Regions from separate parts of the Enterobacter kobei genome, predicted to be linked through region 1. Evidence: predicted binding sites of a transcription regulator. Region 1 holds the regulator's gene; each other region holds the start of a gene.
What was found. The regulator LexA, encoded in region 1, represses DNA repair genes until DNA is damaged. The targets are predictions, from matches to a motif close to TNCTGTATGTACATACAGNA.
Positions count from the first base shown of each region.

Region 2: the regulator LexA is predicted to act here: its motif matches at 1,998-2,017, upstream of rmuC (DNA recombination protein RmuC).
Region 3: the regulator LexA is predicted to act here: its motif matches at 1,505-1,524, upstream of sbmC (DNA gyrase inhibitor SbmC).

Region 1 covers NZ_CP017181.1:285,935-293,843, forward strand. The annotation lists gene plsB (glycerol-3-phosphate 1-O-acyltransferase PlsB) at 1-2,147, opposite strand, end outside; gene BFV64_RS01375 (diacylglycerol kinase) at 2,302-2,670, shown strand; gene lexA (transcriptional repressor LexA) at 2,779-3,387, shown strand; gene dinF (MATE family efflux transporter DinF) at 3,451-4,788, shown strand; gene BFV64_RS01390 (CsbD family protein) at 4,909-5,118, shown strand; gene zur (zinc uptake transcriptional repressor Zur) at 5,167-5,679, opposite strand; gene BFV64_RS01400 (cupin domain-containing protein) at 5,795-6,283, shown strand; gene BFV64_RS01405 (conjugal transfer protein TraF) at 6,507-7,766, shown strand; gene dusA (tRNA dihydrouridine(20/20a) synthase DusA) at 7,849-7,909, shown strand, end outside.
Region 2 covers NZ_CP017181.1:4,622,179-4,630,087, reverse strand. The annotation lists gene BFV64_RS22485 (glycoside hydrolase family 130 protein) at 1-59, shown strand, start outside; gene BFV64_RS22480 (dienelactone hydrolase family protein) at 101-904, opposite strand; gene udp (uridine phosphorylase) at 1,160-1,921, shown strand; gene rmuC (DNA recombination protein RmuC) at 2,061-3,518, shown strand; gene ubiE (bifunctional demethylmenaquinone methyltransferase/2-methoxy-6-polyprenyl-1,4-benzoquinol methylase UbiE) at 3,585-4,340, shown strand; gene ubiJ (ubiquinone biosynthesis protein UbiJ) at 4,354-4,959, shown strand; gene ubiB (ubiquinone biosynthesis regulatory protein kinase UbiB) at 4,956-6,596, shown strand; gene tatA (Sec-independent protein translocase subunit TatA) at 6,673-6,927, shown strand; gene tatB (Sec-independent protein translocase protein TatB) at 6,931-7,473, shown strand; gene tatC (Sec-independent protein translocase subunit TatC) at 7,476-7,909, shown strand, end outside.
Region 3 covers NZ_CP017181.1:3,005,189-3,013,097, reverse strand. The annotation lists gene sbcB (exodeoxyribonuclease I) at 1-56, opposite strand, end outside; gene dacD (serine-type D-Ala-D-Ala carboxypeptidase DacD) at 255-1,421, shown strand; gene sbmC (DNA gyrase inhibitor SbmC) at 1,540-2,013, shown strand; gene BFV64_RS14535 (FUSC family protein) at 2,106-3,164, shown strand; gene BFV64_RS14530 (DUF496 family protein) at 3,323-3,658, shown strand; tRNA gene BFV64_RS14525 (tRNA-Asn) at 3,802-3,877, opposite strand; gene emmdR (multidrug efflux MATE transporter EmmdR) at 4,039-5,493, shown strand; tRNA gene BFV64_RS14515 (tRNA-Asn) at 5,597-5,672, shown strand; gene BFV64_RS14510 (aminopeptidase P family protein) at 5,809-7,581, opposite strand; gene BFV64_RS14505 (AMP nucleosidase) at 7,601-7,909, opposite strand, start outside.

The sequences.
Region 1 (7,909 bases):
AGCCAGAACGTAATGGCGTAGCGCTGCAGCGTTTCGCGCGCACCGGCCGCCAGCAGCTGCAGGGTTCGGGAGCGTGACGGATTGATATGCAGCTCATCGTTGGCAACGGTGATCAGCCCCTGACGACGAAGTTCTTCCGTCAGTTTATCCAGCTCAACGGCCAGCTCATCTTTGCTCCAGCGCAGGAACAACTCCGCTTTCAGCATCGGGTAGAGCGTATCAACGTGACGCAATAGCTCCTGACGTGAAATGTGGCGATGCTGGGTAATGATAGCCGCCATCAGCGACGGCAGCATCAGCATATGCGCGATGTTGTTGCGATAGTACGTCATCAACACGGCCTGTTCGCGCGGCAGAATGATAATGTCGCCGATCGTATCCTTCTCGACTTCAAACTTGTTCATCTGCAACGCGTGATCGATGAGCTCGCTGGCGGTAGCCGCAGGAACCGTTGAATCAACCGAGTAAGGCACGTTGCGCATCATGTCCAGGTAGCAGTCCAGCTGCTCCGTGAGCTGTTCACGGGTCAGGGAGCGCTGACGAGAAGCCAGTAGCGCGGTACAGCACAGGTTCATGGCGTTAGCCGCCCCCGCGTTGTTAATACGCACCATCAGCTCGGATGCAATGCCGTTAACCGTTGGTGTCAGCCAGGCAGGACGAACCGCTTCGATAGGATCGATGGATTCGCGCCACTCCGGAACGTGATGGTTCAGGTACGTCATCAGCGGCATTGGCTCGCCAAAGTTCACGTAGCCCTGACCCAGGTTGCGTAACTTGCTCAGGCCGCGCAACATCTGCGGCAGGCTCTCTTTCTCTTTGGTTGCGCCACGCAGTTCTTTGGCATACGTACCCACTTCCATGACGTGCTCATAACCAATGTAGATAGGCACCAGCGTGATCGGACGGGTTCCGCCGCGCAGCATCGCCTGAATGGTCATCGACAGCGTGCCGGTCTTCGGATCAAGCAGACGTCCGGTACGGGAGCGACCACCCTCTACGAAGTACTCCACGGAATAGCCGCGGCTGAACAGTTCGCCCAGATACTCGCGGAACACGGTGGAGTAGAGCTTATTGCCCTTGAAGGTACGACGGATAAAGAAGGCGCCCAGGCGGCGGAAGATCGGGCCCGCTGGCCAGAAATTCAGGTTAATACCGGCCGCGATGTGCGGTGGTACCAGCCCCTGGTGATAGAGCACGTAGGAGAGAAGCAGGTAGTCCATGTGGCTGCGGTGGCAGGGGACATAGACAATTTCATGGCCATCATGCGCCAGCTGGCGTACACGCTCGGCGTTATGAACGTTGATGCCCTGATACAGGCGGTTCCAGGTAAAGCCGAGAATACGATCGGAAAGGCGAATCATCTCGTAAGAGAAGTTCGCGGCAATCTCTTCCATCAGCGCAATGGCGTTCTGCTGGGCTTTCTCATGCGAAATCTTCTTGCTACGCGCTTCGTCTTCAACGGCGCGGGCGATCGCTTTGGAGGCCAACAGTTTGTTGAACAGGTCCTGACGCGCCGGGAGTCGTGGCCCGACGGCCGCGAGGCGCTGACGGGCGAAGTGCATACGTGCTACGCGCGCCAGCTTCTGCGCGATGATCTTGTCGGTACCGTGCTCATCTGCCATTCGGCGCAGTGAAACGGAAGGGGAGAAGCGCACAAAGCTGTCGCGTCCCAGCCAGGAGACCGCGAAGAACTTCTGGATGCCGTTAAGCATACGCAGCGGCGGATTCTCTTCGCCTTTTTCACGGCCCGGACGGCGGCCAAACATCACCGATACCGGCACCATCTGCACATCCAAATCGGGATTGCTGCGGTGCAGGTCGAGATAGTCGTGGAACAGCTTAATGGACTCTTCTTTTGGCGTGTAATAGGTAAATACACGCGGCCCGCCATGAATGAACACGTAGCGCGGCAGCAACGTGCCGTCGACTTCCAGCGGTTCAAGCGGGTCAGGTAAGTCATGCGCCAGACATTGGGCGCGAAGGGTCAGTAAGTCTGCCTTCGAGTTATAAGGCAAAACGTACATAATAGGACGCGACGTATCGAGCCCCAATTCCAGCGCGGGTTCTGCTGGGATAGACTTGCTTTTTACCAGGATGCTTAATGGTAAATTAAGTAATTTGTAGTAAATTCGTGGCCAGCCGGACATAAACGATGTAAAGCCTCTGGTTAATAATGCAATTGCGGCGCAAGGATAACAGAAAGCGCGCAAAATTTCTGTTGTTACCCGTCATACTTCAGGCTGTAGCGAAACGCGCTACAGTTCCTGTTACTGACGCTTTTTTTCATAAAAGGTTCTTTTAATGGCCAATAATACCACTGGGTTAACGCGTATCATCAAAGCCGCCGGCTATTCATGGAAAGGTTTCCGTGCCGCGTGGATCAACGAAGCCGCCTTTCGTCAGGAAGGTGTCGCCGCTATCATCGCGGTCATCATCGCCTGTTTCCTTGATGTCGATGCTATTACCCGCGTACTTCTCATCGGTTCCGTGCTTCTGGTGATGATAGTGGAAATTCTCAATAGCGCTATTGAGGCCGTTGTTGACCGTATTGGCTCAGAGTTCCACGAGCTCTCCGGTCGCGCGAAAGACATGGGTTCTGCCGCTGTGCTGCTGGCGATTATCACTGCAGTCATTACCTGGGTCACGCTGCTTTGGTCACATTTCCGATGAGCCTCGAGGAATAATTAAGTCCCTGGTTTTTTGTGCAGTTTTTGGTTCCAAAATCACCTTTGACTGTATATACTCACAGCATAACTGTATATACACCCAGGGGGCGGAATGAAAGCATTAACGACCAGGCAGCAAGAGGTGTTTGATCTCATTCGGGATCATATCGGCCAGACGGGTATGCCACCCACGCGTGCGGAAATCGCTCAGCGTCTGGGCTTCCGTTCTCCGAATGCTGCCGAAGAACACCTGAAAGCGCTGGCACGTAAGGGCGTGATTGAAATTGTTTCAGGCGCGTCACGCGGTATCCGCCTGCTGGTGGAAGAAGAGACGGGCATTCCGCTGATAGGCCGTGTTGCTGCGGGTGAGCCGCTACTGGCACAGCAGCATATCGAAGGCCACTACCAGGTTGATCCTGGTATGTTCAAGCCGAGCGCAGATTTTCTGCTGCGCGTAAGCGGCATGTCGATGAAAGATATCGGCATTCTCGACGGCGATCTGCTGGCGGTACACAAAACGCAGGATGTGCGGAACGGCCAGGTGGTGGTCGCGCGCATTGATGACGAAGTGACCGTTAAGCGTCTGAAAAAGCAGGGTAACACCGTTCAGTTGCTGCCCGAAAACAGCGAGTTCTCTCCCATTGTGGTCGATCTCCGCGAACAGAGCTTCTCTATCGAAGGTCTGGCGGTCGGTGTGATTCGCAACGGTGAATGGCTGTAATCTCTTCCTGACAGGCTACGGTTCCGCTGTAGCCTGCTTTATTGACCACTCCCGGTGTTTCTCATGTCACTGCTGACGGCATCCGATAAGGCATTGTGGCGTCTTGCACTGCCGATGATTTTCTCCAATATCACCGTGCCCTTGCTGGGTCTGGTCGACACGGCCGTTATTGGGCATCTCGATTCCCCTGTCTATCTTGGCGGCGTGGCGATTGGCGCGACGGCAACCAGCTTCCTCTTTATGCTGCTGCTCTTTTTGCGCATGAGCACCACCGGACTCACGGCACAGGCGTATGGTGCAAAAGATCCGTTACGTCTGGCGCGGGCGCTGGTGCAGCCGCTGATTCTTGCGCTGGGCGCGGGCGCGTTAATCGTTTTACTCCGCGATCCCCTGATTGACCTTGCGCTTCATATCGTTGGCGGCAGTGAGGCGGTACTGGAGCAGGCGCGACGTTTTCTCGAAATCCGCTGGCTCAGTGCGCCCGCTTCGCTGGCAAATCTGGTTCTGCTGGGTTGGTTACTGGGCGTTCAGTATGCTCGTGCGCCAGTGATTCTGCTGGTCGTGGGAAACCTGCTCAACATCGTGCTGGATCTCTGGCTGGTGATGGGCCTCCATATGAACGTGCGGGGCGCGGCACTGGCGACGGCGATTGCTGAATACGGGACCTTTGTGATGGGGCTGTGGATGGTCTGGCGCGTGCTGGCGATGCGCGGGATCTCCCTCGCGCTGCTGAAAACCGCATGGCGCGGCAATATCCGTAAGCTGCTGGCGCTTAACCGTGACATCATGCTGCGCTCGCTGCTTCTGCAACTCTGCTTCGGCGCGCTGACGGTCTTCGGTGCACGGCTGGGGCCTGAAATCGTCGCGGTCAACGCGGTATTGATGACGCTGCTGACGTTTACCGCCTATGCGCTGGACGGCTTTGCCTACGCGGTTGAAGCACATTCGGGGCAGGCGTATGGAGCGCGTGAAAGCGGGCAGCTTCATGATGTCTGGCGGGCAGCCTGCCGTCAGTCAGGACTGGTAGCGCTGGTGTTTGCCGTGGTCTATGCCTGCTTCGGCGAACAGATTGTTGCTTTACTGACCTCTCTCCCTGCGCTGCGCGAACTGGCGAGCCACTATCTCATCTGGCAAGTCATCTTACCGGTGGTGGGTGTCTGGTGTTATCTGCTGGACGGCATGTTTATTGGTGCGACGCGCGGGGCGGAAATGCGTAACAGTATGGCCGTTGCGGCGGCGGGATTTGGCCTGACGCTGCTGACGCTTCCCTGGCTGGGTAATCACGGTTTGTGGTTGGCGCTTGCGGTCTTTCTCTCTCTGCGTGGCCTGTCGCTGGCTTTTATATGGCGCCGCCACTGGCAAAACAATACCTGGTTTCCTTCGCGTCACGATATATCGTGATGGTTAAAGATTCCGAATATGAAATCAACCGCCGAATCCTTAACTACAATAATTATCACGTCCAGCAGAAAAGAACGTAACGGACGTTACGACCCGACGCTTAACTAAGAGGACACGATGATGAATAAAGACGAAATCGGCGGCAACTGGAAGCAGTTCAAAGGTAAAGCGAAAGAACAGTGGGGTAAGCTGACAGATGACGATATGACCGTCATTGAAGGTAAGCGCGATCAGCTTGTCGGTAAAATTCAGGAACGTTACGGCTACGCGAAAGATCAGGCGGAAAACGAAGTCAAAGACTGGGAAACCCGCAATGATTACCGCTGGTAACGCTGAATAACCTACTGGGGCGGCTTCAGGCCGCCTTTTCTTTTGCTGCTAACGCGGCTTTTTTTTCACCAGAATAGAGTGGTCATGCTGACACTCATCCTGATGTCGACACGCTTCCACCTCGACACACGCTGAACACAGCCCGTGTGCTTCAATCACATTATGACGCAGGGCAAACCCCATTCTTGCCGCCAGCGTATGCATAATGTCTTCCACGCCTTCCGCAGCTTCTTCTTTCACTACGCCACAACGGTCGCAGATAAACATGGCCGACGTGTGGGTGGGCTGATCGAAAAGATGGCACAGTACATAGCTGTTTGTGGATTCCACTTTATGAACAAATCCTTGTTCCAGCAGGAAATCCAGCGCGCGATACACTGTTGGCGGTTTAGCCTGCGGCTCGCTTTCGCGGAGCAGGTCGAGCAGGTCATAGGCGCTGATGGCACCCTGTTGCAGGCTCATCAGACGTAAGACTTCAAGGCGCTGCGGAGTCAGGCGCACATTGCGTTGCGCGCACAGCTTTTCGGCCTGCGCTAACAGCTCTTTTGTGGACTTATCCATTGAGCACCTCGGATGTTCTGGGACGTAAAACCCTCACTTTATCATGTTCTGGTAAAAACACCGATATCCGTCAGGCTGTGCTATACCTGACGCATCGCAAATCGGGAATTTCATCATGAAAAAACCAGACTGTATTAAGCACTGGCGCAACATAGAAGGGCCGGATGACGCCACCTACCCCGACAGTAATGAGCTCTTTTCTATCGGTGCACCGCTGGCCCGCAGCCTTGGCCTCCGACGTATCGGCATTCATCATGAGCGTTTATTGCCCGGGCGTCGGACATCCTATCCCCATGCAGAGAGTGACGAAGAAGAGTTTATCTACGTGCTTGAGGGCTATCCTGAAGCCTGGATTAATGGCTATTTGTGGAAACTTGAACCCGGCGACAGCGTGGGCTTTCCTGCCGGAACCGGCGTCTGCCATACCTTTATCAACAACACGGATGAAGAGGTTCGGTTACTGGTGGTGGGCGAGGCCAACAAGAAGCACAACCGCATCTACTATCCGCTCAATCCGGTCTATGCTGCCACGCGGGAGGATCGCTGGGTTGACCATCCTCCGCAGTTTTTTGGCCCGCATGATGGAAAACCTGTGAAAAAATAATTTCCTCTTCTATAAATATTGAAGGCCGTCACAAATTACAACAGGCCGTAAGGGAATTTCACTTAGGGAAAGAAATAGCGGGTCTTTTGCTTCTTATTCACAGCAATAGTTCGTTCCTGTTTGGGTGATAACAGACAGGAGTTATCTAATAACAAACTATTACGGGCATACTGTGAAAAAACATTTTAAATTTTCGGTGGTTAGCATTGCTGTTTCCCTGTTTATGGCAAATCAGGCGGGAGCAGCCAATACCTGGACAGAATCACGTAGCGACGCCATGGGCGGGACGGGCGTAGCCGCTGGCAGTTATGGCAGCGGAGCGTTAATCAACCCCGCGCTGCTGGCAAAGGCAAAACCGGACGATGATGTGACGGTCATTTTGCCATCCGTTGGGGTGCAGGTGACGGATGAAGACAATCTTCAGGATGAGATTGATACCATCAACGACAAAATCAATCACTATAAGGATGTGGTTGATAACCTTACGCCTATTGAAGTCATCACCAATCCGTTAGGTTCGATCAACCAGTTCCAGGGCGCGGCCAAAGATCTTGCCGATGAACTGGACTATCTCAAGGGTAAAACTGCACGTGCAACGGCAGGGGCAGGACTTGCCGTGAGTATCCCTAACGATGTGCTTTCCGTGGCCTTTATGGCCAAAGGTTATGCTCATGGTCGGGTTAGCTCATCTATCGACCAGCAAGATATTGATTATCTGCGCAGTATTCAACGAAGCGATGTGGTTGCTGCCGGTGTTGCCCTGGATGCAGCGCTGAATGGCACGGATCAGATTACCAAAAACCTCAACTCAACGGCGTCTGGTCGGGCGGCGATTGTGTCCGACTACGGTATTGCGGTTGCCCGTCAGTTCGATCTCGGGGGCATCCCGGTTTCCGTTGGCGTCACGCCAAAACTGCAAAAAACCTGGATCTATAACTACACCACTTCCATCTACGATTACGACAGTAATAAGTGGAACGATAGCCGCTACCGTACAGACGATACGGGCTTTAACGTTGATGCTGGTATTGCCGCTGATTTTGGCGAAAACTGGACGGTCGGCCTGAGCGGGCAAAACCTGATGTCACGCGATATCGACAGCAAGGATATCCGCATCCGCAACGGGCGTACGGGAGAAGTGGTGAGCTATAAAGACACCTACCAGATCCGTCCGCTGGTCACCGCGGGCGCCGCCTGGCACAACGATCTGGTCACGCTGACTGCTGATGGCGATCTGACCGAAACCAAAGGTTTCAAGAGCGAAGATACGTCGCAGTATGTTGGGGTAGGTGCTGAAGTGACCCCGCTGAGCTGGCTGGCGGTACGCGCAGGTTATCGCGCTGACGTGAAGGGTAACGACAGCAACGTCTTTACCGGTGGTGTCGGCTTCGCGCCGTTCAACACCGTGCATGTTGACCTGATGGGCCTCTACGGTGAAGACGAAACCTGGGGCGCAGGGGCACAGCTAAGCATGACGTTCTAAAGTGCACCGGAGGCGCTGCGCCTCCGGCTTTTCTTTGTGCTATAGTAGCGCCCCTTTTCCACCAGATGCTTAAAACTTCGCCATGTTGTCAGAATACCAGACCGCTTTCCCAGCACACCGTTTCTCCATTGCGCCAATGCTCG
Region 2 (7,909 bases), 540 kb from region 1:
GTATCGCCCTGGCCACGCTGCCGATGGACGAGCTGTGGAAACATCTGGGCCTGGAGTAAGCCCTGACGCAGCCCCGGCTTTCGCCGGGGCTGCGAAGTGTTTATTTCTTCCCGCCGTACTGGCTAAACCACGCCAGCATTCTCTGCCAGCCATCTTTCGCCGATTCCGCGTGATAACTCGGACGGTAATCTGCGTTAAACGCATGTCCGGCATCCGGATACACCACAATCTCAGCATTGGCATTGGCTGCCCGTAGCGCATGGCGCATGGTTTCTACCGAATCAAGCGAAATACCGGTGTCCTGGCCGCCATACAGACCCAGCACCGGGGCATTGAGCTCAGTGGCGATGTCCACCGGATGTTTTGGCGAATTCAGCGTTTTCTCGCCCACCAGTTTGCCATACCAGGCGACAGCCGCTTTGAGCTGCGGATTGTGTGCGGCATACAGCCAGCTAATGCGTCCGCCCCAGCAGAAGCCGGTGACCATCAGACGGTGCGGGTCGCCGCCGTTACGCGCCGCCCAGCTGGCAACGTGGTCGAGATCGGCCAGCACCTGCGCGTCCGGGACTTTGCTGACCAGATTGCTGAACAGCGTTGGAATATCGCTATAGTCGTTTGGATCGCCCTGACGGAAGTAGAGTTCTGGCGCAACGGCCAGATATCCTTCAAGTGCCAGGCGACGGCAGAGGTCGCGAATATGTTCGTGAACCCCAAAAATCTCCTGAACCACAATCACGATGGGCAGCGGACCGTCTGCCGATTTTGGTCGTGCGTGCCAGGCAGGCATATTCTCCCCCTGAGAGGGAATGGAGGTCTCTCCCGCCGTAATGGCCTCTTCTGAGGTTGAAACGATGGTTGAAGCAAGCGGGGCTGCAGCAGGTGCAAAACCGGTTTTTTCAGTCATGGCATTCTCCGTACCAATGAGTTAGCGCAAAGGTAAATATAGACACCAGGTTAACAACTCACAGTGCCTTAAACGGTCTATCTTTTGTGCAGCACCTGACGATATAACTTGTTAATGTGATGTAAATCACTTTTTGATGGAAATTCACTGCAATCATTTTCATTCATGGTGAGATGCATCACGAAATTATGCTTACTGCTTCTGTAAAGTACCGTTTTACTTCTTCTGACTAACCGACCCACAGAGGAGTCACCTATGTCTAAGTCTGATGTTTTTCATCTCGGCCTCACTAAAAATGATTTACAAGGGGCTACGCTCGCTATCGTCCCTGGCGACCCTGAGCGTGTGGAAAAGATCGCCGCGCTGATGGATAAGCCGGTCAAACTGGCTGCCCATCGTGAATTCACCACCTGGCGTGCAGAGCTGGATGGCAAAGCGGTGATTGTGTGCTCCACCGGTATCGGCGGTCCGTCTACCTCTATTGCAGTTGAAGAGCTGGCGCAGCTGGGCATTCGTACTTTCCTGCGTATCGGCACGACCGGCGCGATTCAGCCGCACATCAACGTGGGCGACGTACTGGTGACGACGGCATCCGTTCGTCTGGACGGGGCAAGCCTGCACTTTGCGCCTATGGAATTCCCGGCAGTGGCTGACTTCGAATGCACCACCGCGCTGGTTGAAGCCGCGAAGTCCGTGGGCGCGACCACCCACGTTGGCGTAACCGCCTCTTCCGACACCTTCTACCCGGGCCAGGAGCGCTACGACACCTTCTCTGGCCGCGTTGTGAGCCGTTTCAAAGGCTCAATGGAAGAGTGGCAGTCCATGGGCGTAATGAACTACGAAATGGAATCCGCGACGCTGCTGACCATGTGTGCAAGCCAGGGTCTGCGTGCCGGTATGGTGGCGGGCGTTATCGTCAACCGTACTCAGCAGGAGATCCCGAACGCCGAAACCATGAAGCAGACCGAAAGTCATGCGGTGAAAATTGTGGTGGAAGCGGCTCGTCGCCTGATCTAGCCCTCTCTTCTCAAATCAAAGGCCGACGCGTTCGGCCTTTATTTTTTGCGTAGCACCTCGCAGGAAAACCCTTTCAAACTGGACGTTTATACAGCACAATTCTATTTTGTGCGGGTAATACGTTGATGCAGGGGGCATTGTGGATATCTCAATCCTGATTTATGCGGTGATTGCGCTGGCGGGCGTTGCGATAGGCTGGCTGATTTCCAGCTACCAGCATGCGCAGCAGAAGGCCGATCAGTTGGCGGAGCGCGAAGAGATCGTCGCCGAGCTCAGCGCGGTAAAGCAACAGCTTGCGCTAAGTGACCACTGGCGCGACGAGTGCGAGCTGCTCAATAACGAACTGCGCAACCTGCGTGATATCAACACGTCGCTGGAGGCCGATCTCCGCGAAGTGACTACCCGCCTCGAATCCACGCAGCTGCATGCGGAAGACAAAATCCGTCAGATGATTAACAGCGAGCAGCGCCTCAGCGAGCAGTTTGAGAATCTCGCCAACCGCATTTTCGAACACAGCAACCGCCGCGTTGACGAACAGAATCGCCAGAGTCTGAACAGTCTGCTGACGCCGCTGCGTGAACAGCTGGACGGTTTTCGCCGTCAGGTGCAGGACAGCTTTGGACAGGAAGCCCGCGAGCGGCACACGCTGGCGCACGAGATTCGTAATCTTCAGCAGTTGAATGCGCAAATGGCGCAGGAGGCGGTCAACCTCACTCGGGCGCTAAAAGGGGATAACAAAACCCAGGGTAACTGGGGAGAAGTGGTGCTCACCCGCGTGCTGGAGGCCTCTGGCCTGCGCGAGGGGTATGAATACGAAACGCAGGTGAGTATCGAGAGCGATGCCCGCTCGCGGATGCAGCCAGACGTCATTGTGCGTCTGCCGCAGGGGAAAGATGTGGTGATCGACGCCAAAATGACGCTGGTGGCGTATGAGCGTTACTTTAATGCGGAAGACGACTACACGCGCGAGTCGGCGCTGCAGGAGCATATTGCCTCCGTGCGTAACCATATCCGACTGCTGGGCAGAAAAGATTATCAGCAGCTTCCGGGGCTGCGCTCGCTGGACTATGTGCTGATGTTTATTCCGGTCGAACCGGCGTTCCTGCTGGCCCTCGACAGACAGCCCGAACTGATCACCGAAGCGCTCAAAAATAATATTATGCTGGTGAGCCCCACCACCCTGCTGGTGGCATTACGTACCATTGCTAACCTGTGGCGCTATGAGCACCAGAGCCGCAATGCACAGAAGATTGCCGAGCGTGCCAGCAAGCTGTACGACAAAATGCGCCTCTTCGTGGACGATATGTCCTCGGTCGGGCAAAGCCTGGACCGTGCGCAGGATAACTACCGTCAGGCGATGAAAAAACTCGCCTCCGGGCGGGGCAACCTACTTGCTCAGGCTGAAGCATTCCGCGGCCTGGGGGTGGAGGTCAAACGCGAGATTAATCCGGAACTGGTGGAGCAGGCCACGGCGCAAGACGAAGAGTTCCGTCTGCGTGAAGGCGCAGATGAACAAAAGACACCCAGCGAAGACAACGAGTTAACGACGGATTTATCGTCTGACGAGCCGCCGACACGTTTCTATCACGGCGGTTGAATCGTAGGGCAAACGCGCCCAATCTGTTACACTTCACGAACATTTGACTGATTAGCAGGCTCTGAGATGGTTGACGATTCACAAGACACGACGCACTTTGGCTTTCAGACTGTCGCCAAAGCGCAGAAAGCTGACATGGTGGCCCACGTATTTCATTCCGTGGCGGCGAAGTACGATGTGATGAATGACTTAATGTCGTTCGGCATTCATCGCTTGTGGAAACGCTTCACCATTGACTGCAGCGGTGTGCGCCGTGGACAAACCGTGCTGGATTTAGCTGGTGGAACAGGCGATCTGACGGCGAAGTTTTCCCGTCTGGTGGGTGAAACTGGCCGCGTTGTTCTGGCCGATATCAATGACTCCATGCTGAAAATGGGACGCGAAAAGTTGCGTAACATCGGCGTGGTGGGCAATGTGGAATACGTGCAGGCTAACGCCGAAGCGCTGCCATTCCCGGATAATACCTTTGACTGCATCACGATCTCCTTCGGCCTGCGTAACGTCACCGACAAAGAAAAAGCGCTGCGCTCCATGTACCGTGTACTGAAGCCGGGTGGACGTCTGCTGGTGCTCGAGTTCTCTAAACCGATCATTGAGCCGCTGAGCAAAGCCTACGACGCCTATTCCTTCCACGTGCTGCCGCGTATCGGTGAACTGGTGGCGAACGACGCGGAGAGCTACCGCTATCTGGCGGAGTCCATTCGCATGCACCCGGATCAGGACACCCTAAAAGCCATGATGCAGGATGCGGAATTTGAGAACGTTGAATACTTCAACATGACGGCGGGTGTCGTTGCGCTGCATCGCGGTTACAAATTCTGAGTGGAGGTGTCCCGTGCCCTTTAAACCCTTAGTCACCGCAGGCATCGAGAATGTGCTCAATGCCTTCCTGTATCGCGCGCCGGCGCTAAAAGCTGCACGTCAGCGACTTAACGGGAAGGTCCTGCGCATTGTATTAAAAGAGTTCTCAACGCCGCTCGTGCTGGTCTTCAGCGAACGCCAGCTCGATGTTCTGGGTGAGTGGGAAGGCGAGGCGGATTGCTCGGTCATTACCCATATGAGCGTGCTGCCAAAACTGCGCGATCGCCAGCAATTGACGGCGCTTATCCGCAGCGGTGAGCTGGAAGTGGAGGGCGACATCCAGGTCGTACAAAACTTCGTTGCGCTCAGCGATCTGGCGGAGTTTGACCCGGCAGAACTGCTCGCGCCTTTTATTGGTGACATCGCCGCTGAAGGGATCGGGAAAGCTATTCATGGCGGCACGGCGTTCTTGCGCAAAAATCTGGAACGGCAGCAGCGCTATGCCGCAGAAGTCCTGACTGAAGAGTGGCGCATGGCCCCCGGTCCGCTGGAAGTGGCATGGTTTGCGGAAGAAACCGCTGCTGTTGAACGTGCGGTTGATGCATTAACCAAACGGCTGGAAAAACTGGAGGGCAAATGACGCCTGGTGAAATTCGGCGCCTCTATTTTATCGTCCACACCTTTTTGAGTTACGGGCTCGATGAGCTTATCCCCAAAATGCGTATCACGCTGCCGCTTAGAATCTGGCGGCGGATGTTGTTCTGGATGCCTAATCGTCATAAAGGTCAGCCGCTGGGTGAACGTCTGCGTCTGGCGCTGCAGGAGCTTGGCCCGGTATGGATTAAGTTCGGACAGATGCTCTCAACCCGCCGCGATCTCTTCCCGCCTCATATTGCCGATGAACTGGCAATGCTGCAGGACCGTGTTGCCCCGTTTGACGGAGTGAGGGCAAAGAAACAGATCGAAGAGGCAATGGGTAATCTTCCCGTTGAAACCTGGTTTGACGATTTCGAAATAGCCCCGCTGGCGTCGGCGTCTATTGCTCAGGTGCATACCGCGCGTCTGAAAGAGAACGGCAAAGAGGTGGTGATCAAGGTGATCCGCCCGGATATCCTGCCGGTCATCAAAGCTGACATGAAGCTGATTTATCGTCTGGCGCGCTGGGTACCACGTTTGTTACCTGATGGCCGTCGTCTGCGTCCGATGGAAGTGGTGCGGGAATACGAAAAAACGCTGATTGATGAGCTTAACCTGCTGCGCGAGTCAGCAAACGCCATTCAGCTGCGTCGTAACTTTGAAAACAGCCCGATGCTTTATGTGCCTGAGGTCTATTCAGACTACTGCAGTCAGAACATGATGGTCATGGAGCGCATCTACGGTATTCCGGTTTCGGATGTGGCGGCGCTGGAGAAGCAGGGAACGAACATGAAGCTGCTGGCCGAACGTGGCGTTCAGGTCTTCTTTACTCAGGTGTTCCGCGACAGCTTTTTCCATGCGGATATGCACCCGGGCAATATTTTTGTGAGCTACGAGCATCCTGAGGATCCGAAGTATATCGGTATCGACTGCGGGATTGTGGGGTCGCTGAATAAAGAAGATAAGCGTTATCTGGCCGAGAACTTTATCGCGTTCTTCAACCGTGACTACCGTAAGGTGGCTGAGCTGCACGTTGACTCCGGCTGGGTTCCGCCGGACACCAACGTCGAAGAGTTTGAGTTTGCTATTCGTACCGTCTGCGAGCCGATTTTTGAAAAGCCGCTGGCAGAAATCTCCTTCGGGCACGTGCTGTTAAACCTGTTTAATACGGCTCGCCGCTTTAATATGGAAGTTCAGCCGCAATTAGTTTTACTTCAGAAAACATTACTTTACGTTGAGGGTGTAGGTCGCCAACTCTATCCTCAGTTAGACTTGTGGAAGACGGCTAAACCGTTCCTGGAATCCTGGATTAAGGATCAGGTAGGTTTTCCAGCGCTGGTGCGCTCATTGAAAGAGAAAGGCCCGTTCTGGATTGAAAAAATGCCCGAAATTCCTGAACTGGTTTACGACAGTTTGCGTCAGAGCAAGAACCTTCAGCACAGCATGGATAAAATCGCCCGCGAGCTTCAGTCCAGTCGCGTGCGCCAGGGACAATCACGCTATCTCTTTGGGATTGGCGCAACGCTGCTGTTGAGCGGTACGTTGCTGCTAATCAATCGTCCGGACTGGCAGATGATGCCCGCCTGGCTGATGGCTAGCGGGGTTGTTGTCTGGCTAGCCGGATGGAGAAAAACGCGCTGAGTTTGCGTCGCCATCGACGGGTCGCATACGTATAATGCGACTTGACCAATTAATCATCTATTCCTGAGGAATTTGTATGGGTGGTATCAGTATCTGGCAATTAGTCATTATTGCCGTCATCGTCGTGCTGCTGTTTGGCACTAAAAAGCTCGGTTCTATCGGTTCCGATCTGGGCGCGTCTATCAAAGGCTTCAAGAAAGCAATGAGCGATGATGAGAACAAGCAGGATAAAGCCAGCCAGGATGCTGATTTTACTGCAAAATCCATCTCCGATAAGCAAGAAGAAGCCAAAAAAGAAGACGCCAAAAGCCACGATAAAGAGCAGGTGTAAGTCGTGTTCGACATTGGTTTTAGTGAGCTGCTGCTAGTCTTTGTGATTGGCCTGATCGTGCTGGGTCCGCAGCGTCTGCCCGTGGCGGTGAAAACCGTTGTGGGCTGGGTGCGTGCGCTGAGATCGCTGGCATCGACCGTTCAGAATGAACTGGCACAGGAACTTAAGCTCCAGGAGTTTCAGGAAAGCCTGAAAAAGGTCGAGAAGGCGAGCATGGATAACCTGACGCCGGAACTGAAAGCCTCAATGGATGAACTGCGCGAAGCGGCGGAATCCATGAAGCGCTCTTACAGCGTTAACGATCCTGAAAAAGCGAGCGATGAAGCGAACACCATTCATAACCCGGTGGTGAAGGACAGCGAAGCGCAACGTGAGGGCGTGACGCCAGCGAGTGCTGAGCACCAGGCCGCCGCGCCAGAACAGACGCCGCAGGAAACCGAAGTGAAAAAACAGGCGCAGCCGGAAGACCCCACGATAAAAGTGGCGGAAGCGAAACCCGTCGCGCCTGTTTCCGAATCATCCCCCTCGTCGAGTGATAAAGCGTAACCATGGCAGTAGATGATACTCAACCGCTTATTACGCACCTTATTGAGCTGCGTAAGCGCCTGTTAAACTGCATTATTGCGGTTCTGGTGATATTCCTGTGCCTGGTCTATTTCGCCAACGATATCTATCAGGTGGTCTCTGCACCGCTGATTAAGCAGATGCCGCTGGGGGCAACGATGATTGCAACAGATGTTGCCTCACCGTTCTTTACCCCTATTAAGCTCACCTTTTGGGTGTCGTTGATTGCGTCTGCACCCGTCATCCTTTATCAGGTATGGGCGTTTGTGGCACCAGCGCTGTATAAACATGAACGTAAACTGGTGATCCCGCTGCTGGTCTCCAGCTCGTTGCTGTTCTATATCGGTATGGCGTTTGCCTACTTCGTTGTCTTCCCGCTGGCCTTTGGCTTCCTGACGCACACCGCGCCGGAAGGGGT
Region 3 (7,909 bases), 2.2 Mb from region 1:
TAGTCGTGGAATAAAAAAGTGGGGCGTGCGGCAGAGTCAGACACCAGTAATACCATCCTGTTAAAAAATGACGCCACTATGGTAAACGATCGTGCGGGTCAGACCGAATAAAAAGCGCCGCCGTGGTGCAAATTTGCGAGACAGATTCAGCGTGAAACCTGCGTTCTGTCACATTTTTTTGCAATTAAGCCAGGTAACGACATCAGAACTCCCGTAAAAAGGTCATCGATTTTTAATGACCTGAGGATATACCGTTGAAACGCCGTCTGTTTATTGCTGTTTCTTTACTCGCTTCGAGTATCTCATCTGCTTTTGCGGCCGAACCGCTGGATTTTTCCCCGCAGCCTCCGGCCATTCAGGCGGGCTCGTGGGTGCTGATGGATTACACGACTGGTCAGATCTTAACGGCGGGCAACGAACATCAACAACGTAATCCGGCGAGCCTTACTAAGCTGATGACGGGTTATGTGGTTGATCGGGCCATTGATAGCCATCGCATTACGCCGGATGACATTGTCACCGTAGGCCGTGACGCATGGGCCAAAGGGAACCCGGTTTTTGACGGATCATCCCTGATGTTCCTGAAAGAGGGCGATCGCGTTTCCGTGCGGGACTTAAGCCGCGGGCTGATTGTGGATTCCGGCAACGACGCCTGCGTGGCGCTGGCCGATCACGTAGCGGGTGGGCAGCCGCAGTTTGTGAAGATGATGAACGACTATGTGCAGAAGCTGAACCTGCGCGATACGCACTTTGAAACCGTCCATGGGCTTGATGCGCCGGGTCAACACAGCTCGGCCTATGACCTGGCCGTTCTCTCCCGGGCTATCATTCACGGTGAGCCTGAGTTTTACCATATGTACAGCGAAAAGAGTCTCACCTGGAACGGGATCACCCAGCAAAACCGTAACAGCCTGCTGTGGGATAAAACCATGAACGTGGATGGCCTCAAAACGGGGCACACTTCTGGCGCGGGCTTTAACCTGATTGCTTCCGCCGTTGACGGTCAGCGCCGTTTAATCGCGGTGGTGATGGGGGCGGACAGCCCGAAAGGGCGCGAAGACCAGGCCCGGAAACTGCTGCACTGGGGTCAGCAGAATTTCGATACGGTGCAGATTCTGCACAGCGGTAAAAAAGTAGGGACAGAGCGTATCTGGTACGGTGATAAAGAACAGGTAAATCTGGGTACGGATCAGGACTTCTGGCTGGCTTTACCGAAAGTGGAAGTGGCGAACATTAAGGCGAAATACGTTCTGGATAAAAAAGAGCTGGAAGCGCCGATTGCCGCACATCAGCGGGTTGGGGAGATCCAGCTCTATGACCGCGACAAAGTGGTGGCACACTGGCCGCTGGTCACCCTGGAACGTGTTGATAAGGGTGGGATTTTCTCTCGCCTCAGTGATTACCTGCACCAAAAAATCTAACCTTTCTGAGCAGACTGGCAGGGTTGCGAGTCTGCTCACATAATAAACACTCCTCGTTTGCCGATAATATTGTTCCTGTTTTATAGTGTATAAATATACAGTAATAAGCGGAGGCAGTATGGACTACAGCATCAAGCAGCAACAGAAGCGTAAGATTGCGGGTTTTCATCTTGTTGGGCCGTGGGAAAAAACGGTTAAGCAGGGATTTGAACAGCTGGTCATGTGGGTGGACGGACGTCACATTGAGCCGCTGGAGTGGGTGGCGGTCTACTACGATAATCCTGATGAGGTCCCGGCGGAAAAACTGCGCTGTGATACGGCCGTTACGGTACCGGAGGATTTTGTTATCCCGGATAACAGCGAAGGCGTCATGATGACGGAAATCGCGGCGGGTGATTATGCCGTGGCCACGGCGCGTGTGGAAAACTACGACTTTGCGACACCGTGGTATCAGTTCTTCAATTCCCTGTTGCAGGACAATAAATATCAGATGGCGCTCAAACCCTGCTTCGAACGCTATCTCAATGATGGCAACGCGGACGGTTACTGGGATATCGAAATGTTTATCGCGGTAGAGCACAAAACGGCTTAAGCCTGCTAAATGAAGGGTTTTTCAGCCAGGTGTGATCCGCCCGGCTGAAAACACAGTACAATTGTGATTTGCCGTGTAGCTGGAGAGCGGGTGTGCGTCCCGACAAATCATTAACGCCGTTTGAAATTCGTCTATACAAACATTACCGCGTGGTGCATGGGTGCCGCATTGCGCTGGCGTTCGTATTGACCTTTATACTGGTCCGACTGCTGGATGTTCCGGAGGGGACGTGGCCGCTGATCACGCTGGTGGTGGTGATGGGGCCTATCTCATTTTGGGGGAACGTTGTTCCTCGCGCCTTCGAGCGGATCGGCGGTACCGTTCTTGGCTCTGCGCTGGGGCTTATTGCCCTGAAGCTGGAGCTTATCTCATTTCCGGTCATGCTGGCATGGTGCGGTGCGGCCATGTTCCTCTGCGGTTGGCTGGCGTTGGGCAAACGCCCCTATCAGGCGCTGCTGATTGGTATCACCCTTGCAGTGGTGGTCGGCGCACCGGCCGGGGATATGACTACGGCGCTCTGGCGAAGCGGGGATGTCATCCTGGGCTCGCTGCTTGCCATGCTGTTTACCGGCATCTGGCCGCAGCGTGCTTTTTTGCACTGGCGTATCCAGATGGCCAGCTATGTTACCGCGTTTAACCGCGTTTACCAGGCCGGTTTCTCCCCCAATCTGGTTGAGCGCCCCCGGCTGGAAAAGCATCTGCAAACCATCCTTAATGACGTGGTCAAAATGCGCGGCCTGATTACCCCCGCGAGCAAAGAGACCCATATTCAGAAAGCGATTTTTGAGGCTATTCAGACCGTAAGCCGCAATCTGGTCTGCATGCTTGAGCTGCAGATTAACGCGCACTGGGCTTCTCGCCCAAGCCATCTGCTGATGCTCAACGCACATACGCTGAAAGAGACACAGCAGATGACGCAGCAAACCCTGTTGACCATCGCTCATGCGCTCTATGAAGGCAACCCGCAGCCGATACTGGCGAACAGCGAGCGTCTGAATGACATTGTGGCGGAGCTGAAAACGCTTATTAGCGAGCGGCAGGGTGATAACGTGGCGGAAACGCCCATTCATGGCTATGTCTGGTTGAGCCTGGAACTGGCTCGGCAGCTTGAACTGTTATCGCACCTCATTTGCCGGGCGCTGCGCAAATAAAACGCGGATGTGACGCCTGCTGCTTCGATTCAGCAGCAATTGGGGTTATGATAGCGTTAAACGATATAGTCATTGTCATTCGCAGCCGCTGTCAGTAAGGTTATTGATACAACGGTTGCTTTAACGAATCCGAATCTCACATTATCAGGGGTGTAAAAATGGAAACTACCAAGCCTTCGTTCCAGGATGTTCTGGAATTCGTCCGCCTGTTCCGCCGCAAAAACAAACTGCAGCGTGAAATCCAGGACGTTGAGAAGAAGATCCGTGACAACCAGAAACGTGTCCTGCTGCTCGACAACCTGAGCGACTACATCAAGCCAGGCATGAGCGTTGAAGCTATTCAGGGCATCATCGCCAGCATGAAGAGCGACTATGAAGACCGCGTGGATGACTACATCATCAAAAATGCTGAGCTGTCCAAAGAGCGTCGCGATATCTCTAAAAAGCTGAAAGTGATGGGCGAAATCAAAAACGGCGAAGCAAAAAGCGAGTAATCGCAGTGAATGGTGAAAAAGGCTCTCTGGTGACAGAGAGCCTTTTTTATTTTAGTAGGTCGGGTAAGGCGCAGCCGCCACCTGACAATTTTATCAGGCACAGAAAAGCAAAAAGCCTGCTTTAAAAGCAGGCTTTTTAAATTTGGCTCCTCTGACTGGACTCGAACCAGTGACATACGGATTAACAGTCCGCCGTTCTACCGACTGAACTACAGAGGAATCGTTGTGGAGGCTTATCTTAGCGGCGAAAAAACTTTTGTCAAACCTGATCTTAGAGAAAATCGACTGACTGCTGAATCTGTCGTCAGTTTGTTGTAAATCCACACATCTTTTTCAGGAAAATACTTTGCAGGATGAGCATTTCTCCCCCATCATTTGAAATGGAGTTTCAACTTTTCTCGCTAAGGTCCATTTTGAACGTCACTGCTCCTCTGCGCCAGGCGATCATGCGCACGCCCTGGTACGCAAAACGTAAAAGCTATCTTGTCCTCTTCTGGCGTGAAATCACCCCCCTTGCGGTGCCTATCTTTCTGGAGAATACCTGCGTACTGCTCATGGGGGTGTTGAGCACCTTCCTTGTCAGCTGGCTGGGGAAAGAGGCGATGGCGGGGGTTGGGCTGGCGGACAGCTTCAACATGGTGGTGATGTCCTTCTTCGCGGCTATCGACCTTGGGACAACGGTCGTGGTGGCCTTCAGCCTCGGCAAGCTTGACCCCAAACGGGCCCGCGAGGCGGCTCGCCAGTCGCTGATGATCATGACCATTTTTTCGATCGTTCTGGCGGCGGTGATCCACTATTTCGGTAAAGAGATTATCGACGTTGTCGCCGGGGAAGCCACGAACGAGGTGAAGGACCTGGCGCTAACCTACCTCGAAATGACCGTCATAAGCTATCCGGCCGCGGCTATCGCGCTGATTGGCAGTGGTGCGCTGCGCGGGGCGGGTAACACCAAAATCCCGCTGCTGATCAACGGCGGGATGAATATCCTGAATATCATCATCAGCAGCGTGCTGATCTACGGCGTGTTTTCATGGGATGGGTTGGGGTTCGTCGGTGCCGGTCTGGGGCTAACCATTTCTCGCTACATTGGTGCTGCGGCGATTATCGGGGTGCTGATGACGGGCATCACGCCTTCGCTGTGCCTTACGCTGAAAAGCTACTTCCGACCCTTTAACTTCGCCATTATCTGGGAAGTGATGGGGATTGGTATTCCCGCCAGTATTGAATCAGTGCTGTTTAACGGCGGTAAGCTGCTGACGCAGATGTTTGTCGCCGGTATGGGGACCGACGTTATCGCCGGTAACTTTATCGCCTTCTCCATCGCCTCGCTGATTAACCTGCCGGGTAACGCGCTGGGTTCTGCCTCGACCATCATCACGGGCAAACGGCTCGGGAAAGGGCAGATAGGCCAGGCGGAACGTCAGCTGCGCCACGTGTTCTGGCTGTCAACGATTGGCCTAACGGCGATCGCCTGGGGAACCGCCCCCTTTGCCGGGCTGATGGCCGCGTTTTATACCCATGAACAGGATGTGAAAGAGGTTGTTAAGATCCTTATCTGGCTCAATGCCGCGTTTATGCCCATCTGGGCGGCCTCATGGGTGCTACCCGCGGGTCTGAAAGGGGCGCGTGATGCTCGTTTTGCGATGTGGGTGTCGATGCTCGGCATGTGGGGATGTCGGGTTGTGGCGGGTTATACGTTAGGTGTGGTACTTGGCTGGGGCGTGGTGGGTGTCTGGCTGGGAATGTTCCTTGACTGGGCCGTGCGCGGGGCGCTGTTCTACTGGCGTATGGTCAGCGGGCGCTGGCTATGGAAATATCCGCGACAAAATGCCTGACAAATGTGCGAAATGGAGAATAAATCGGCAAACGATCGGAAATCTGCATTCTGCCTTTGACATCCCGGGGGAGCATCGATAATATGCGCCCCGTTCACACGATTCCTCTGTAGTTCAGTCGGTAGAACGGCGGACTGTTAATCCGTATGTCACTGGTTCGAGTCCAGTCAGAGGAGCCAAATTTAAAAAGCCTGCTTTTAAAGCAGGCTTTTTGCTTTTTAATCTCTGGAAGTATTGCCCGGTGGCGCTGCGCTTACCGGGCCTACTTGTTCCGTAGGCCGGGTAAGGCAAAGCCGCCATCCGGCAAAAGCCGCACTATCGAGCCAAACTAATCGGCGCCGTCGCCTCAATCAGCCACGGACGCGCCTCGCTATTCACCAGCGGTGACAGCGCCTCGCGAACCTGCTGATGATATTCATCCAGCCACTGCTTTTCCTGCCCGGTCAACAGCTGCAATTCCACCTGGCTTAAATCAATCGGGATCAGCGTTAGCGAAGAAAACGTGCAGAACCCCGGGCGGCTTTCAACAATTTCCACCTGGTTTTCAATGCGGATACCGTGGCTGCCGCCCAGATAATACTCCGGTTCAATGGTCATGATATTGCCCGCCACCAGTGGCCAGGGGTTAACCTTTTTGGCGATGCGGTGTGGGTTTTCATGGATAAGAAGCTGATGCCCCACGCCATGTCCCGTTCCGTGATCGTAATCCAGCCCCATTTCCCACAGCGGACGTCGCGCGAAAGCGTCCAGCTGATGCCCGTGTGTGCCGGATGGGAACTGCAGGGTTATCAGCGACAGAAAGCCTCTCAGTACGGCGGTATAATGCATACGCTGCTGCGGGGGAACATGACCCCAGGCAAGCGTGCGCGTGGCGTCGGTGGTGCCGTTAGTGTACTGACCGCCAGAATCATTCAGGTAAAAATGATCGTGGCCGATGGGTTTGTTGCTGGCCTCGCTGGAGTGATAGTGGCACATCGCCGCGTTGCTCGAAGAGGCGGAAATGGTCGCAAAGCTCTGCTCGATAAAGCCGGGCTGCTGTTTACGGAACGCGAGCTGTTGCGCCTGTACTTCGAGCTCGGTTAACGGATTCCCAGCCGCTTCACGTCGCGGCACTTCACGGCTCAGCCAGGCCAGGAAGTTGACCCACGCGGCGCCGTCCTGGTGATGACATTCACGATACCCTGCCAGCTCGACCGGGTTTTTGGTGGCTTTCAGCAGGGTGATCGGATCGGTCTGCCAGACGATCTCCCCCTGGGGTTCAATGGCGAAGCGCAGGGCTACCGGTGCGGAATCGGCATCGACCATCACTCGTTTACCTTCCGCAATTTCTCGGCAGCGTTCGATAAAGGCGTCCTGTGGCGCAGTGGCGAGCGTGTTACGCACGGCTTCGGGCAGGGCGCTGAGCTTAATGTCGTTAACAAACCACTCCACGTGACCGTCGCGACGCAACAGGGCAAAAGAGAGCGGTACCGGGCTGGTGGGGATATCTGACCCGCGTACGTTGAGCAGCCAGGCAATGTTATCCGGCAGCGTAACCGCCAGATAATCAGCATTGTTCGCGGCCAGCACGGCGGCAACGCGCTGACGTTTGTCTTCGCTGCTTTCACCGCTTACCGCAACCGGCATTTCACGGATCGGCCCCGCCGGTGCGGCAGGACGATCGATCCAGAGCGTGTCAAACGGTGAGGCATTCAGCGGGACGAGCTCACACGGCGTGGCAGAAAGTTGCGTAAACTCGGTATTTGTCATCAGCAGTGGATCAAAACCGATGCGCGTGACGGGCTCGACGTTTGCCGCCAGCCATGCTGCCAGCGGTTCATTGTGCAGATGATGAATTTCAATCTCATCCAGGTTGACCTGAACGCGGGCCTGCACCTGATAGCGCCCGTCGACGAACAGCAACGCCTTGTCTTTCAGAACCAGCGCCAGGCCAGCCGAGCCGTCAAAGCCCGTCAGCCAGGCCAGTTTTTCATCATACGGCGCGCAGTATTCACTCTGCCAGGCATCCGCGCGCGGGACGATCATCCCGTCGAGATGGTTTTCCTGAAGCCACCGGCGCAGGGCCGCTAAGGGTGATGAGGTTGACATGCATTTTCCTTAATAGTTATCAGCGGAACGGTGGCTCGTTGAAGGTACGCAACTTGCGGGAATGCAGTTTGTCACCTTCCGCCCGCAGCAAATCAATGGCGCGAATGCCAATTTGCAGATGTTCGGATATCGCCCCTTCATAGAAGCGGTTGGCCTGACCCGGCAGCTTGATTTCGCCATGCAGCGGCTTATCGGACACGCAGAGCAAGGTGCCGTAAGGCACGCGGAAGCGATACCCCTGCGCGGCAATGGTGGCGCTTTCCATATCAATCGCCACCGCACGGCTCAGGTTGAACCGCAGCGCGGAGGCGGAGTAACGCAGCTCCCA